DNA from 2 places in the Plantibacter sp. T3 genome. Region 2 is predicted to be linked to the other one. Evidence: predicted binding sites of a transcription regulator. Region 2 holds the regulator's gene; the other holds the start of a gene.
The links. Region 2 encodes LexA, which represses DNA repair genes until DNA is damaged. Its sites were predicted from a motif close to TCGAACANNTGTTCGA; they were not measured.
Positions count from the first base shown of each region.

Region 1: the regulator LexA is predicted to act here: its motif matches at 5,504-5,519, upstream of GV015_RS12360 (tyramine oxidase subunit B).

Region 1 is NZ_LR733286.1:2,579,101-2,586,480, forward strand. It holds gene GV015_RS12325 (alpha/beta fold hydrolase) at 1-95, shown strand, start outside; gene GV015_RS12330 (SDR family NAD(P)-dependent oxidoreductase) at 176-1,060, opposite strand; gene GV015_RS12335 (TetR/AcrR family transcriptional regulator) at 1,198-1,740, shown strand; gene GV015_RS12340 (hypothetical protein) at 1,854-2,552, shown strand; gene GV015_RS12345 (GNAT family N-acetyltransferase) at 2,619-3,563, opposite strand; gene GV015_RS12350 (SDR family NAD(P)-dependent oxidoreductase) at 3,658-4,419, opposite strand; gene GV015_RS12355 (LysR family transcriptional regulator) at 4,524-5,429, opposite strand; gene GV015_RS12360 (tyramine oxidase subunit B) at 5,579-6,733, shown strand; gene GV015_RS12365 (ammonium transporter) at 6,827-7,380, shown strand, end outside.
Region 2 is NZ_LR733286.1:3,090,204-3,097,583, forward strand. It holds gene sufU (Fe-S cluster assembly sulfur transfer protein SufU) at 1-126, shown strand, start outside; gene GV015_RS14695 (histidinol-phosphate transaminase) at 161-1,240, opposite strand; gene GV015_RS14700 (amino acid permease) at 1,272-2,732, opposite strand; gene GV015_RS14705 (LysM peptidoglycan-binding domain-containing protein) at 2,822-3,214, opposite strand; gene lexA (transcriptional repressor LexA) at 3,486-4,184, shown strand; gene metE (5-methyltetrahydropteroyltriglutamate--homocysteine S-methyltransferase) at 4,269-6,596, opposite strand; gene GV015_RS14720 (methylenetetrahydrofolate reductase) at 6,593-7,380, opposite strand, start outside.

The DNA of each region.
Region 1 (7,380 bases), 510 kb from region 2:
GGCGCGTCGATCTCAGCGGCGCATCGCACGATGCGCATCTCGATGCGCATGAGCAGTGGGTCGAGGCGCTCCGTACCTTCATCGATGCCCAATGAGATGACACGCACCGCATCAGGTCGGGCTCATCCCACCGAACGTGCCGGCTCGACGAGGCGGGCACCGGGCTCGCCTCGCGTCAGGCTCCGACGTCGATGGGTACGCCAGCGAGCTCCTCGACCTGCCGCCAGAGGGACGACGCCGCGTCGCCCGCCGGCGTGGCAGTCCTGGCCGGCGGAACGATGGCGACGGGAGCGCCCCGAAGTCGGCCGACCGGCGAGAAGTACTCGCCGCCCCGGACTTCGGGATCCGTGAGCGCCCTGACCGCGGACCAAGCGGCGGTGTCCTTCCCTTGTGCCCAAGGCGTGTAGGGATTCCGCTGATATGGAGTCGTGTCGTCGCGGACGCCAGGTCGCTCCGGAGTCTTCGCGTCGACGCCGACACCGGGCCGGGTAACGACCGATGCGGCGGGCAGTCCGGCCGCTCGGAGCCTGCGGTCAAGCTCGAAGGCGAACACCTCCGTCGCGGTCTTGGCCTTGGTGTAGGCCACGACCCCGATCGCGGGCACCTGGCGGAGGTCGTCAACGCCGACACGCAGCAGTTGGACGAACCCGGTCGAGGTGTGGACGACTCGAGCCACCGTGCCATGATCCACGGCCGTGGCGACCAATGTCGGGAGCAACCTGGCCAGCAGTCGGGCATTGGCGGCCACATGGGTGCCGAGCAGGAGGGGCAATCCATCCGCAGTCAGCTCGCGTCGGTTCATGCTCATCGCACCGCCGTTGAGCAGGACGGCGTCGAGACGGGGAAGCAGGGCGAGTTCGGCAGCTGCCTCGTCGACGGCGGTGAGCGAGCCGAGCTCGAGTGCCACGTGGCGGACCCGGGCCTGCGGGACTCGGCTTCGAATGGAGGTGGCGGCCCGCCGCAGCTTGTCATGCGATCGGGAGGCGAGCACGACGTCCGCGCCAGCGGCAGCGAGCTGCTCTGCGGCGAAGTACCCGATTCCGGCGGTGGAACCGGTCACGACGATGGTTCGTCCGGTCTGGTCTGGCAAGCGGGTGGGGTCCCAGGTCATATTTTCCTCACTTCTTAAGCGGATGATCTATCCGTTTGGACCATAGCACAAGCGGATAGGCCATCCGTTTGGCGTAGAGTGGTCCTATGGCCACTCTCCGTTCCGACGCAGCTCGTAGCCGGGCGAACATCCTCGATGTCGCCCGGACCCACGACCGCGCGACGCTTCGACTCAACGACGTCGCCCGCGAGGCCGGGGTCGGGGTCGGAACCGTCTACCGGCACTTCCCGACGGTCCACGCACTCATCGAAGCGCTGTCAGCCGACGCGCTCGACGCGATGCTCGATACCTCTCGGCGTGCCGCAGCCGAGCCGGATCCGGGCGATGGGCTGGCGCTCTACCTCGGTTCGGCACTCAGGCTGCAGCTCGAGGACGGCGGTCTGCAGACGGTGCTCCTCTCGCCGGAGGACGAGGCCGACTCCGTGCGGAACGTCAAACGCGAGATCTTCGAATCCTTCACGACCGTCCTCGAGGCGGCCCGCGCCGCGGGTGCTGTCCGCGCCGATCTCACGGTCGATCGCCTGTCGCACCTCGTGTGCGGAATCGAGCACGCGGTGCGGCTCGGTACTCCCGAAGACCTGCCCCTCCTCCTGCAGGTGATGCTCGACGGGCTGAAGCCTCGACCGTGATCACCGGCTCAGCTTCGATGGACCCGACTTCGGCGAACTCGGCCGCGCCGTGCGGACGGTTCTGGGCGGCCGTGTCGCCTTCCCCTGGCCCGCGGTCGGCGTAAGGTCGGCTTATGCACCCCGAGCGAACCCGCCAGCCGGCCGGGCGGCGAGCACCATCGAGGCCGCCGGCCGCGTCATCCACGGCGGCAGCCTGGAACGCCTTCCTGCTTCGAGCCGAGGCGAGGGCGTGGATCAGTGCCTCGGAACAAGGACGACGACAGCCCGAAGTCTCCGACGTCGCACTGGAGGTCCTGCTCCGGGAGTACGAGCGACCTGCGCGCTTGCTCCTCGGCCTCGCCGCCGCCGTGACGTTCGTCGTTTCCGCCACCCTGTCCGTGGCGACCGTGACGGTCTTGAATTCGTACTCGGCGGAGGCAGGGGCTGGCAGCCTGGGCATCGTGCTTTTCATCGGACTGGTCTTCGTGTTGCCGAGCGCCATCGTTTTGCTCCTGCTGCAGGTCTCCGGGTACCGAATGACCCGTTCCATCGCGGCGTGGTCCGGTGCGACACCGCAGACCGCCGGCAAGCCGGAGGCCCCCACCAAAGTGGCGGACGCCGTCGATCGTCGGGAGTCGGTGGCGTTGCGCGCCCTCTTCCTGACGGTCTCGGGGGTCGGGATCGCCTGCACGGTCGGTGAAGCCTTCTGGCTGTCCTCCGCCGAAGGCGGGTCGTTCGTGCTGCCACTCGTCGTCGCTGCGGTCCTGCAAGCGATCATCTGGCTCGCGGTCTGCGCCGGGGTCGTCCGCGTGCTGCGGTCGTCGCGGGTCTGACGAGCGCGGCGGTCGACCGTGTCGCGGTGCTCAACTGAGACGGTCGGAACCGAGCCCGGGGCGAACCTACTGCTCGTGCACGATCCGAACGCGCGTGACCGAGAAACCGGCTCGTTCGAACGCGCCGCGCATCGGGGTGTTCGCGGCGTCCGTGGTGCCGACGATCCGGTCCTGCCCCGACCCATGGTGGACGTGGACCATCTCCGCGAGGAGGTCGTGAACGTAACCGTGTCCGCGATGCTCGGGGAGCACGCCCAGGTAACTGATGCTCGCGTCGTACGCCGTCCTCGTCGGGACGATGAATCCCGCGATCGTCCCGTCGAGCAGCTCTGCGACCCGCCAGGCGTCCCGCTCGCCGGGGAGCGAACGGTAGAACGCCAGGTCGTCGTCCGCGAGCGCCTCGAGTCCTTCGCGCGCGACCATGTCCTGCGTGTGCGCATCGAGGGTGCCGGTCGCGACCAGGGCGAACAGCTCGTGGAACGCGTCGTCCGGGGTGGCGACGAAACGAAGGCGCTGCGATCGTGCCGGCATCGGATCGGAGCTGGACCTCGCGAAACTGACCCGCTCGGTCGTGCGCGAGAACCCACCCGCGCGAGCAGCCTCGTGGCGCCAGCGCACCGCCTCCACACTCGCAGCGTCATCCGCCCACGCAGGGGAGACGTCGACGTTGAACTCCAGTGCGGGACCCGCGCCGAAGGCGTCCAGTCCGGCACGGATGAGTGCGGCGCCGACACGTTCGGGCTCCGCGACCTCGACCGTGCTGGTGAGGCAGTCGAGCGTGGCGGGCCGGTTCGCGTCCGCCTTGCCCCACCAGAGTGCTCGTGCCACCGGGCGACCGTCCTGCTCGGCGATCCACGACCATTCCGGCCGATAGTTCCGACTCGCGAGTTCGGCGGTCAGCCGCTCCGGATCGACCCAGGCGACGGGTTCGTCACAGCTCCACGCTTGCAGGAGAGGGACGTCGTCCGGGGTGGCTCGTCGGATGGTGAAGTCGTCACTGGTGTCGGTCATCGGATCCAGCTTGGACAGGGTCGACCCGTTTGTCCAGGTTCTGCCTGAACACCGGAGCGGCATCGCGGGCGGCGGAACGCGCGAGGTGCGCCGCCTAGTCGATGGTGTGGCCGCCGTTGACGGTGATCCGCTGGCCGGTGATGAAGCCGGCCCTGTCCGAGGCGAGGAAGGCGACGGTCTCCGCGATGTCGTCGATGGTGCCCATCCGCCCCATCGGCACCTCGGCCAGGTAGGCGGCGATCTCCTGCGGGGACGCATCGGCGTGTCGCTCGACGGGGATCCACCCGGGAGCGACCAGGTTCACGGTGATCCCGGACGGTCCGAGTTCCCGAGCCCAGGAGCGGGTGAGACCGAGCTGCGCCCCCTTCGCCGCGACGTAGGCGGACATCCCCGGCAGGGCCCGCTCGAACATGTCGGATCCGATCTGGATGACCCGGCCGAACCGGTGCTCGCGCATGTGCGGGACGGCCGCCCGCACCAGCAGTGTCGGGCTCTTGACGAAGAAGTCCAACTGGGCGAGGTGGTCGTCCCAGTCGAGGTCGTCGATCGCCACCGTCGGTTGCGGCCCGGTGGCGTTGGCGACCAGGACCGCGATCGGACCCGCGGTTCCCGTGATGCGTTCGACGAGTGAGGCGACGGCTTCCTCGTCCGTCACGTCCGCGCTGAACGCGTCGGCGGCACCGCCGGCCTGGCGGATGGACTCGACGACCTTCGCAGCCTGGTCCGCCCCGGAGCGGTAGTTCACGGCGACGAAATACCCCTCGGCACCGAGTCGCCGGGCGATCCCCGCGCCGAGGCCTCTGGAAGCTCCGGTCACCAATGCGACCCGTTGTCCTGCGAACGCGAGTGACGTCATACCGTTCCTCTCCTGGTGGCGAGCTGCCGAACGGGTTCCCGGCCTCGCCGAGCCGGTCCTTCCCGAGGATACCCGTCGCGTCCAGGCGGCCTTCGAGCCGCCCCTCACCCGATTTGTGCGGCCGCGTCACGGAGACACGCGATGAACGCGTCGTGGACCGGGCTTTCGTCCGTCCGTTCCTGACGAGCGGCCAGCAGGCGTGTCGTCGGCGACCCGGCGAGCGGCACGACGACGATCGACGGCGGCACCAGCTGCCGCACCGACTCGGGCAGGATCGTCGTGCCCACGCCGGCCGCGACGAACCCGAGGGCGGTCTCCTGATGGACGACCTCCTCGACCACCTGCGTCCGACTCGACGTGCCGAGGACCTCCGCGACCCGGTCCACGAATCCGGGCATGAGCGCCCGCGGGTAGGAGATCATCGGGACGTCCATGAGCTCCTCCGCGGTGACCTCGGGTCGCCCTGCCAACGGGTGACCGACCGTGAGGCACGCAACGAGACGCTCCTCGAAGACGACCTCGGTCGTGAGCGCAGGGGAGCTGTCGGACGGCGTCTGCGGGACCTCGTCACGGACGATCCCGACGTCGAGCGTGCCGTCGCGGAGCCGGTCGAACTGCTCTCCTGAGGTCAACGGCACCAGGCGCAGCGTCACCCCGGGGCGGCTCGCCCGGAACAGCTGCACGACGCCGGGGAGGACCGTGTAGTTGGCCGAACTCACAAACCCCGCGGTGAGTTCCCCGGCGAGACCGTCGACGAAGTCGCGCATCTCACCCCGGACCGTGTCGAGCTCCTCGACGATGTGTCGTGCCCGCGCCTGGAGATGCCGTCCAGCGGGGGTCAGCGCCACCCGCCTCGTCGAACGGTCGAACAGGGCGGTGCCGACCTCCTGCTCGAGTCGTGCGACCTGGACGCTCAGCGGTGGCTGCGACATGTGCAGCCGTCGCGCGGCGCGACCGAAGTGGAGCTCCTCGGCGACGGCGAGGAAGTAGCGCAGCTGGCGGAGCTCCATCCCATCGACGATACGACCCTCGTATTACCGCGCTGTTTCGTCCAGATTGCGAGCGAAACGCTCTCAATCGAGGTTCGAATCGGTATTTGACCAGGAGGATCGCGACCGTGTTCGCTGAGGACCACACACCCCGACCTGGAGGACCACCCGTGACCGCAGACGCTTCCCCGAACACCCGGATCGACATGCTCTACCTGAGCGAACCGGAGGTCATCGCCGCCGGCATGAAGGACATGGCCCACTGCATGGAGGTCATGGAGGAGGTGCTGGTGCTCGTCGCGGAGGGTGACTACCGGATGGCCGGCCCGACCGCCAACTCGCACGGAGCGCCGATCGGGTTCCCCGCCACCTCACCGTTCCCCGGTATGCCACTCGATGCCGCAGACCGCCGGTTCATGGCGATGCCCGCCTACCTCGGCGGACGCTTCGACACCGCCGGCGTCAAGTGGTACGGCTCGAACGTCGACAACCGCGAGCGGGGCCTCCCGCGCTCCATCCACCTCATCGTGCTCAACGACAAGGACACCGGTGCGCCCTACGCGATCATGTCCGGCAACCTCGAGAGCGCCTACCGCACCGCTGCCGTGCCGGGAGCCGCTGCGAAGCTCCTGGCACCGTTGGACGCGAAGTCGCTCGGCATCATCGGGCCCGGCGCCATGAACAAGAGCGCCCTGCACGCCATGACCACCGCCCGTCCCTCGCTCGACACCATCCGCATCCACGGGCGCCGACGGTCGACGTCCGAGGCGTTCGCCGACTACGTCCGCGAGCACTACCCGCAGTTCACGACGATCGAGATCGCCGAGACGGTCGAGGCCGCCGTGCGTGACTCGGACATCGTTTCCGAAGCCGTCACCGGCCTGGTCGGCTCGGAGAACTACCCGTTCATCGATGGCGACTGGATCAAGCCGGGCGCCTTCCTGAGCCTGCCCGCGAACCTGCGCATGGACAAGGAGTACACCCTCTCCGGCAAGGCCCGCCTCATCGCCGACGCGAAGAAGATCTACGAGGCGTGGGCCGAGGAGTACCCGGCGCCGTCACACGAGACCGCGTTCGGGATGATCGGCCTCTACTGGCAGGACCTCATCGGGACCGGCGAACTCGACGAGTCCCGCGTGGTCAACATCGGAGACGTCTTCGCCGGGAACGCCGTCGGGCGCGAGTTCCCCGAGCAGCCGGTGCTCTTCAGCGTCGGTGGGATGGGCGTCGAGGACGTCGCCTGGGCGAAGACGATCTACGAGAACGCCGTCGAGCAGGGGATCGGCACGAAGCTCAACCTCTGGGAAGCCCCAGACCTGGCCTGACCGCCGACCGGCACCGAGCACCGACACCTGTTCCACCCGAACCCGACGCCGCGGCCGTCCGGCCGCTGTGCACCTCGAACGATGGAGTGATTTGTGGACGCTGGAAACGTCGCCTGGATCCTGACGAGCTCGGCGCTCGTCGCCCTCATGATCCCGGCCCTGGCTCTGTTCTACGGCGGGATGGTCTCGTCCCGCCGCATCCTCAACATGATGATCATGTGCTTCGGCGGGGCCAGCCTCGTCGCGCTGCTCTGGGTGGCCTTCGGGTACTCGCTCGTCTTCGGTGACTCCGTCGGCGGGCTCGGACTCATCGGGAACCCGTTCGAGTTCGCAGGGCTCGACCAGGCACTCGTCGACGACCCCGATGCCGGCATCCCCCTCGCGCTCTTCGCGGCGTTCCAACTGCTGTTCGCCGGAGTGACGACGGCGCTGGTCGCCGGTGCCGCCGCCGGTCGCATGAAGTACGGCGCGTGGTTGGTGTTCGCCGGGCTCTGGGCGACGCTCGTGTACTTCCCGGTCGCGCACTGGGTGTTCGCCTTCTCGAACGACACGGCGACCGGTGGATGGATCGCGAACACCCTCGGTGCCGTCGACTTCGCCGGCGGGACGGCCGTGCACATGAACGCCGGCGTCGCGGCGCTCGCACT
Region 2 (7,380 bases):
GAGTTCGACGAAGAACGGTTCGGAGACGCCGCGGCGTTCGGTGGCGTCTCGCGCTACATCGCCCGCGTGAAGTGCGCCATGCTCCCCTGGGTCGCCGCCGAGGAGGCCATCTCCCGCCTGCCGTGAGCAGGCGCCCCACCTCCGCCCGGCCGAGGGCTGGTCAGGCGGGGCTGATCGCCGCCAGAGCCTCGAGGAACGCGGTCGTCTCCGCTTCGGTGCCCGCGGTCACGCGCAGGTGGTTCGGGATACCCACGTCACGGATCAGGATCCCCCGCGCCAAGAGCGACTCGAACGCCGCGTGCGGATCGGCGACGCCGCCGAACAGGACGAAGTTGGATCCGCTCCGCTTCGGGTCGTAGCCGAGACGCCCGAGCTCGACGACGAGGCGATCGCGCTGCGTCCGGATGTCGTCGACCATCGCCAGCATCTCGTCGGCGTGCCGGAGCGCGGCGGTCGCGGCCGCCTGCGTCAGGGCGCTCAGGTGGTACGGGAGCCGGACGAGTCTCAGCGCGTCGACGACCGCGGGGTCGGCCGCAAGATACCCGAGCCGGACCCCGGCGAAGGCGAAGGCCTTGCTCATCGTCCTGGAGACGATCAAGCGCGGACGCCCCTCCAACAGCGTGAGCGCGCTCGCCTCGTCGTCGGGAGCGAACTCCGCATACGCTTCGTCGACGATCACCATGCCCCGCGACGCCTCGTACACCGCGGTGACGGTCTCGAGCGACAACGGTGTTCCGGTGGGGTTGTTGGGCGAGCAGAGGAACACGAGGTCGGGATCCGCCTCGGCCACCTGACGCGCGGCGGTCTCGGGCGAGAGCTCGAACTCGGCGTCACGCGTCGCAGGGATCCACCTGGTGCCGACACCGGCGGCCAGGAGCGGATACATCGAGTACGTCGGTGTGAACCCGAGGAGCGATCGCCCGGGACCACCGAAGGCCTGCAGGATGTGCTGGAGCACCTCGTTCGACCCGTTCCCCGCCCAGATCTGCTCCGGGACCACCCCGTGACCCAGGTATCCCGCCAGCGCCTCCCGGAGTTCCGTGAACTCGCGATCGGGGTACCGGTTCACCGTGAGGACCGCGGAGGCGAGCGAGGCGACGATGTCGTGCGCGACCGCCTCGGGGATCGGGTGCGTGTTCTCGTTCACGTTGAGCGCCACCGGCACCAGGGCCTGGGGAGCGCCGTACGGGCGCTGTCCTCGGAGGTCGTCGCGGATGGGGAGGTCGTCGAGAGCGGTCACTCCACAATGCTAGCCACTCCGACCGGCGCACTCACTCCGCCTGATGCTCCCGACGAAGGACCTCGTGCCGGGGGCTCGCCGGGTTCAACAGCGAGTGGCGTCGCCCGTAGGCGAAGTACACGATGAGACCGACCACGAGCCAGACCCCGAACCGAAGCCAGGTCTCCCAGTGCAACTGCAGGATCAGGAAGCCGGACGCCAGGACGCCGAACGCCGGGACGAACGGCATCAACGGCAACCGGAAGGAGCGGGGCTCGTCCGGCTTCGTGTACCGGAACACGATCACCGACACGCAGACCACGATGAAGGCGGCCAGGATGCCGATGTTCGTGAGGTCGGCGACCTGCTTGATCGGGAACACCCCGGCGAAGACGGCTGCCGCGCCGCCGGCGATCCAGGTCACCCGCTGCGGCACACCTCGCCGATCCGTGCGCGAGAACCACCGCGGAAGGAGACCGTCGCGACTCATCGAGAACCAGACGCGGGTGACGCCCAACAGGAACGTCAGCATCACGGTGAGGATCGATAGGACGGCGAACACGGAGATGATCGTCGCCACCACGGGCAGGCCGACGCTCTGGAACGCCGATGCGAACCCGGCGGTGGGGTCGATGTCGGTGTAGTTCTGCATGCCGGTCAGCACGAGGGTGGCCGCGACGTACAGGAGCATGGCGATGATGAGGGAGAGGATGATCGCCTTCGGCATGTGCTTCTTGCCGTCCTTCGCCTCCTCGGCCGCCGTACTCATCGCGTCATATCCGAAGACCGCGAAGAAGACCGTCGCGGCACCGGCGAACACCGGCCCGAACCCGCTGGGGAGGAACGGGTCGTAGTTCTCACCGTCGATATAGAAGACACCGAGGCCGATGATGAACAGGATGAGCAGGACCTTGATCCCGACCGCGACGAGCTCGAATCGACCGAAGGCCTTCGTCCCGCGGCTCAGGATGAAGGTCACGAGGAGACAGACGAAGATGGCGGGGAGATTGACGAGGCCGCCCTTCCCCTCGTCGGCGGTCGAGGTCATCCAGGCCGGCATGTGGATCCCGATGCCGGACAGGAAGGCGTCGAAGTAGCCGGAGATCCCGATCGCGACCACCGCGACGATCGCGATGTACTCGAGCAACAGGTCCCAGCCGATGAACCAGCCGATGATCTCGCCGAGCGCCACATACCCGTAGGTGTAGGCGGACCCGGCTCTCGGGATCATGCCGGCGAACTCCGCGTACGACAAGGCTGCGGCCGCGGAGGCGAGACCCGCGATCAGGAACGAGAAGAGGACGGCCGGCCCCACAGCGGGCGAGGTCTCGCTCCCATGAGCGACGAGTCCGGCAAGTGAGAAGATCCCCACCCCGATGATGCCGCCGACCCCGATGGCCGTGAGTTGCCAGAGCCCAAGGCTCTTGAACAGCTTCGAACCGGAGGTCTCATCCTCGATCTCCGCGATCGGCTTCTTCCGGAGCAGCGAGCGGCTCCGATCGTCTGTACTCATGATTGCCTCCGACGATGCTGCGGGCGTCGTTGCACCGCGCCATCGACGATAGCTGAGAACCAGTGCGGAGTGACCCGCCGATTGTCGGCCTACTCGGCCGCGTACCGCTGCGGGATCGCCAGGCGCTGCCCGGGCTCGACACCGGCGGTGCTGAGCTGGTTGAGGTTCATGATCTCGGCGATGACGTCGCGCGGGTCGGCGTCGGGCGCGATGGACTCGGCCAGCTGCCAGAGCGACTCGCCCGGGTCGACCGTGATGTACGTGAACGTGGCTCCCGCCGCCGCAGTGTTGGCCGCGGCACCGCCTGCGGAGAGACCGACGACCGCGACGCCGATGACCAGCGGGATGGCGGCGAGCGTGGTGAAGACGACACGACCGCGCTTCGTCAGGCGGAGTCGGCGTGTGGACCGTGCGTCCGGCGTCGGTGCCTGCACCGTCCGTGCGGGAAGCGCCCGGTGGGACCCGATCAGTGCTGCGCTCATGTCAACCCTCCAAGAGTGTGCTCATCGTGTGATGAGGACTCGTACCCGACACTCGACCAGGAGTGCCGGATACGAACCTGTGTTCCGAATATATCTTCGATTGTTCGAATACTCAACCCTGTCTTCGTACCTGAGACGCGCGGGATCGGCGACACGCTCGAACAGATGTTTGTCTGGACGAGCTGGTGCGGATACAGTTTCGAGTGTTGGAAGCAGTACACCACCACCCACCGACATCGGTCACCGACAGCCGATCAGGGCAGGAGCAAAGATGGCAGCGAACACGGCGGGCGACGGAGCCCGGGAGCGCCAGATCGGCGGCACCCGGCGACGGAAGAGCCTGAGCGACAAGCAGCTGGCGATCCTCGACGTCATTCAGCGCTCGGTCTCGCAGCGCGGATATCCGCCGAGCATGCGCGAGATCGGCGACGCCGTCGGGCTCGCCTCCCTGTCGAGTGTCACGCACCAACTCGGACAGCTCGAACTCAGCGGATACCTCCGACGCGATCCCAACCGTCCCCGCGCCATCGAGGTGCTCATCGACCTGCCGAGCGCCGTCGAGGGCAGCGATCCCGACTCCGCTCCCCCGGTCGGCGACGCCGCCATGGTCCCGCTCGTCGGTCGCATCGCCGCCGGCATCCCGATCACGGCCGAGCAGCAGGTCGAGGAGATCTTCCCCCTGCCCCGCCAGCTGGTCGGCAAGGGCAGTCTGTTCATGCTGAAGGTCGTCGGCGACTCGATGGTCGACGCCGCGATCTGCGACGGCGACTGGGTCGTCATCCGCGAGCAGAAGACCGCCGAGAACGGCGAGATCGTCGCGGCCATGCTCGACGAGGAGGCGACCGTGAAGGTGTTCCGCCAGCGCGACGGCCACACCTGGCTGCTCCCCCGGAACTCGGCCTTCGAACCGATCCTCGGCGACCACGCCGAGGTCCTCGGCAAGGTCGTCGCCGTGCTCCGGACGGTCTGACCGACCGGACCACTCCGCGACACCGACGAGGGCCGGGACGATCCGTGGATCGTCCCGGCCCTCGTCCGTGCAGGCCCCTCGACGTCAGCCGGTCGCACCGACCCGTGCGCGGACCACACGCGTCGCCTCGACGATGTTGGCGAGGGAGGCGACCGTCTCCTCGTAGCCTCGCGTCTTGAGCCCGCAGTCCGGGTTCACCCAGACCTGGCGCTGTGGGATCCCCTCCAGCGCGATCTCGAGCAATGCGGTCACCTCCGCGACGCTCGGCACCCGAGGCGAGTGGATGTCGTAGACGCCCGGGCCGATGCCGTGGTCGAAACCACTCGCCCGGATGTCGGACACGACCTCCATCCGAGACCGTGCCGCCTCGATGCTCGTCACGTCGGCGTCCAGTCGTCGGATCGCGTCGATCACCACCCCGAACTCCGAGTAGCAGAGGTGGGTGTGGATCTGGGTCTCGACGCGCACGCCCGCGGTCGCCAGCCGGAAGGAGCCCACCGACCAGTCGAGGTACCGCCCCTGGTCGGCCCGCCGGAGCGGGAGCAGCTCGCGGAGTGCGGGTTCGTCGACCTGGATGATGCGGATGCCGGCCCGCTCCAGGTCGGCGATCTCGTCGCGCAGGGCGAGGGCGACCTGGTTCGCCGTCTCGGCGAGCGGTTGGTCGTCGCGCACGAACGACCAGGCGAGGATCGTCACCGGGCCCGTGAGCATGCCCTTCACCGGCTTGGTGGTCAACGACTGCGTGTAGGCCGACCACTCGACCGTGATCGGCGCCGGCCGCGAGACGTCACCCCACAGGATCGACGGACGGGTGCATCGCGAACCGTAGGACTGCACCCACCCGTGCTCCGTCACGGCGAACCCGTCGAGGTGCTCGGCGAAGTACTGGACCATGTCGTTGCGCTCGGGCTCACCGTGGACGACGACGTCGATGCCGAGGTCCTCCTGCAGCGCCACGACGCGCCCGATCTCCGCGCGCATCGTCGCGACGTAGGCCTCCTCGTCGAGCGTCCCGGCGACCCGCTGCGCGCGGGCGCGACGGATGTCGCCGGTCTGCGGGAAGGAGCCGATCGTCGTCGTCGGGAGGAACGGCAGGCCGAGCGCCTGCTCCTGCGCCGTGGCGCGCTCCTGGTAGTCGTCTCGGGCGAAGTCCGCTGGTGCGAGCACTGCCGTCCGTGCGCGGATGGTGGCATCGATGACCCCGGGCGCGGCCAGCCGATCGTCGAGCGCGGCCGACGCTGCGGTGAGCTCGGCCGCGATCGCGGCGCGCCCTTGGGTGAGACCGCGTGCAAGGACCGCGATCTGATCCACCTTCTGGTCGGCGAAGGCGAGCCAGCTCCGGAGACGGGGGTCGAGCTTCGTCTCCACCGACACGTCGTGCGGGACGTGCAGGAGGGACGTCGAGGTGGACACCGCGAGCTGCGGGAAGCGCTCCGCCGCGCTCGCGAGCAGGTCGGCCGCGGCCGCCAGGTCGCCGCGCCACACGTTGTGGCCGTCGATCACCCCCGCGACGACGGTCTTCGACGCGAGTCCGGCCGACGACTCCGGCAGGCCGCCTCGGACGAGGTCGACACCGACAGCCTCGACGCCCGAGGCGGCCAGCACCGGGAGGGCGTCGCCCAAGGCGCCGTAAGGAGCCGCGACGAAGATCGCCGGGCGGTCCGACACGGCGGACAGGACGGCCGTCGATCGTTCGAGCGCCGCGAGGACCGTCGACCTCGGCACGTCGAACGTCTCCGAAACGAGTGCGGGTTCGTCGAGCTGCACCCAGGGCGCGCCGGCAGCGGCGAGGCGCTGGAGGAGTTCCGCGTAGACCGGCAGCAACGCCTCCAGTCGATCGATCGGGGCGAATCCCGCTGAGGCCCCCTCGGCCGCCTTGGACAGCAGCAGGAACGTCACGGGGCCCACGATGACCGGCCGCGTCACGTACCCCTCGGCGAGGCCCTCGCGGAACTGCTCGACCACTCGGTCGTCGGAGAGCGCGAACGGCGTCGACTCGCCGATCTCCGGGACGAGGTAGTGGTAGTTCGAGTCGAACCACTTCGTCATCTCGAGCGGGGCCAGGTCGCCGGCGCCACGGGCGATCGTGAACGCCCCGGCGAGGTCGACCCGACCGTCGGCCCCGAGGAGCGACGAGAAGCGGTCCGGGACGGCGCCGACGGTGAGCGCGGCGTCCAGGACCTGGTCGTAGAACGAGAAGCTCTCGGGGATCGCGGCGTTCGTCGGGTCGAGGCCGAGCCCCGCGAGGCGGGCACGCGTGGCGGCGCGCAGCTCGGATGCCGTCCGCTCGAGCGCCTCGGCGTCGATCCGGCCGGCCCAGAAGGACTCGACGGCGCGCTTCAACTCCCGGTTCGGCCCGATGCGCGGGTAGCCGAGGATGGTGCCGACGGGGAATGCGGAGGTGGGGTTCATCGTGCGTCCTTGCTGGTGAGTGGATCGGGGATGGGATGGCGGACCGGTCGGTCGCCTTGCATGGGGATGCCGGCACGGTGCAACACGTCGAGCACCGTCCGATGCTGGTTGAAGGCGTAGAGGTGGACGCCCGGCGCACCGCCCGCGACGACGTCGCGGATGAGTCGGGCGGAATACTCCGTGCCGATGTCGATCCGTCCCGCTTCGTCCGGCTCGACCTCGAGTGCGATGGCCAGGTCGCTCGGGAGCGCCTCGCCGCTGAGCTCGAGCACCCGATGCAGCCGCGCCGGACTCGTGATGGGCATCACGCCCGGCAGGATGGGCATGGTGACGCCGTGACGTCTCGCACGTTCGGCGAAGGCGAGGTAGTCGTCGGCATGGAAGAAGAGCTGGGTGATGGCGAGCGTCGCCCCCGCCGCCTGCTTGGCCAACAGGGTGTCGAGGTCCTGCGTCGTCGACCGGGAGCGCGGGTGACCGTTGGGGAACGCGGCGACCGCAATCCGAGGCCGACGGCGTCGACCGAGCTGCACCGCGCCCGGGAGCCCGGCCAGCGACCCCTCGGCGTACGGCTCGTGCTCGGCACTGACCCGGCCGATGAGCTGCACGAGTTCTGCGGCACTCCCCAGATCACCGAGGAAGGCGTCCCCCTCGACGGCTCCGGCGGGCGGGTCGCCGCGGAGCGCGAGGAAACTGTGCACCCCGGCATCGAGGAAGTCCTTGATGAGTCGGCTGGCCTGCGCGTGCGTCGAACCGACGCAGGTGAGATGGGCCATCGGGTCCACCG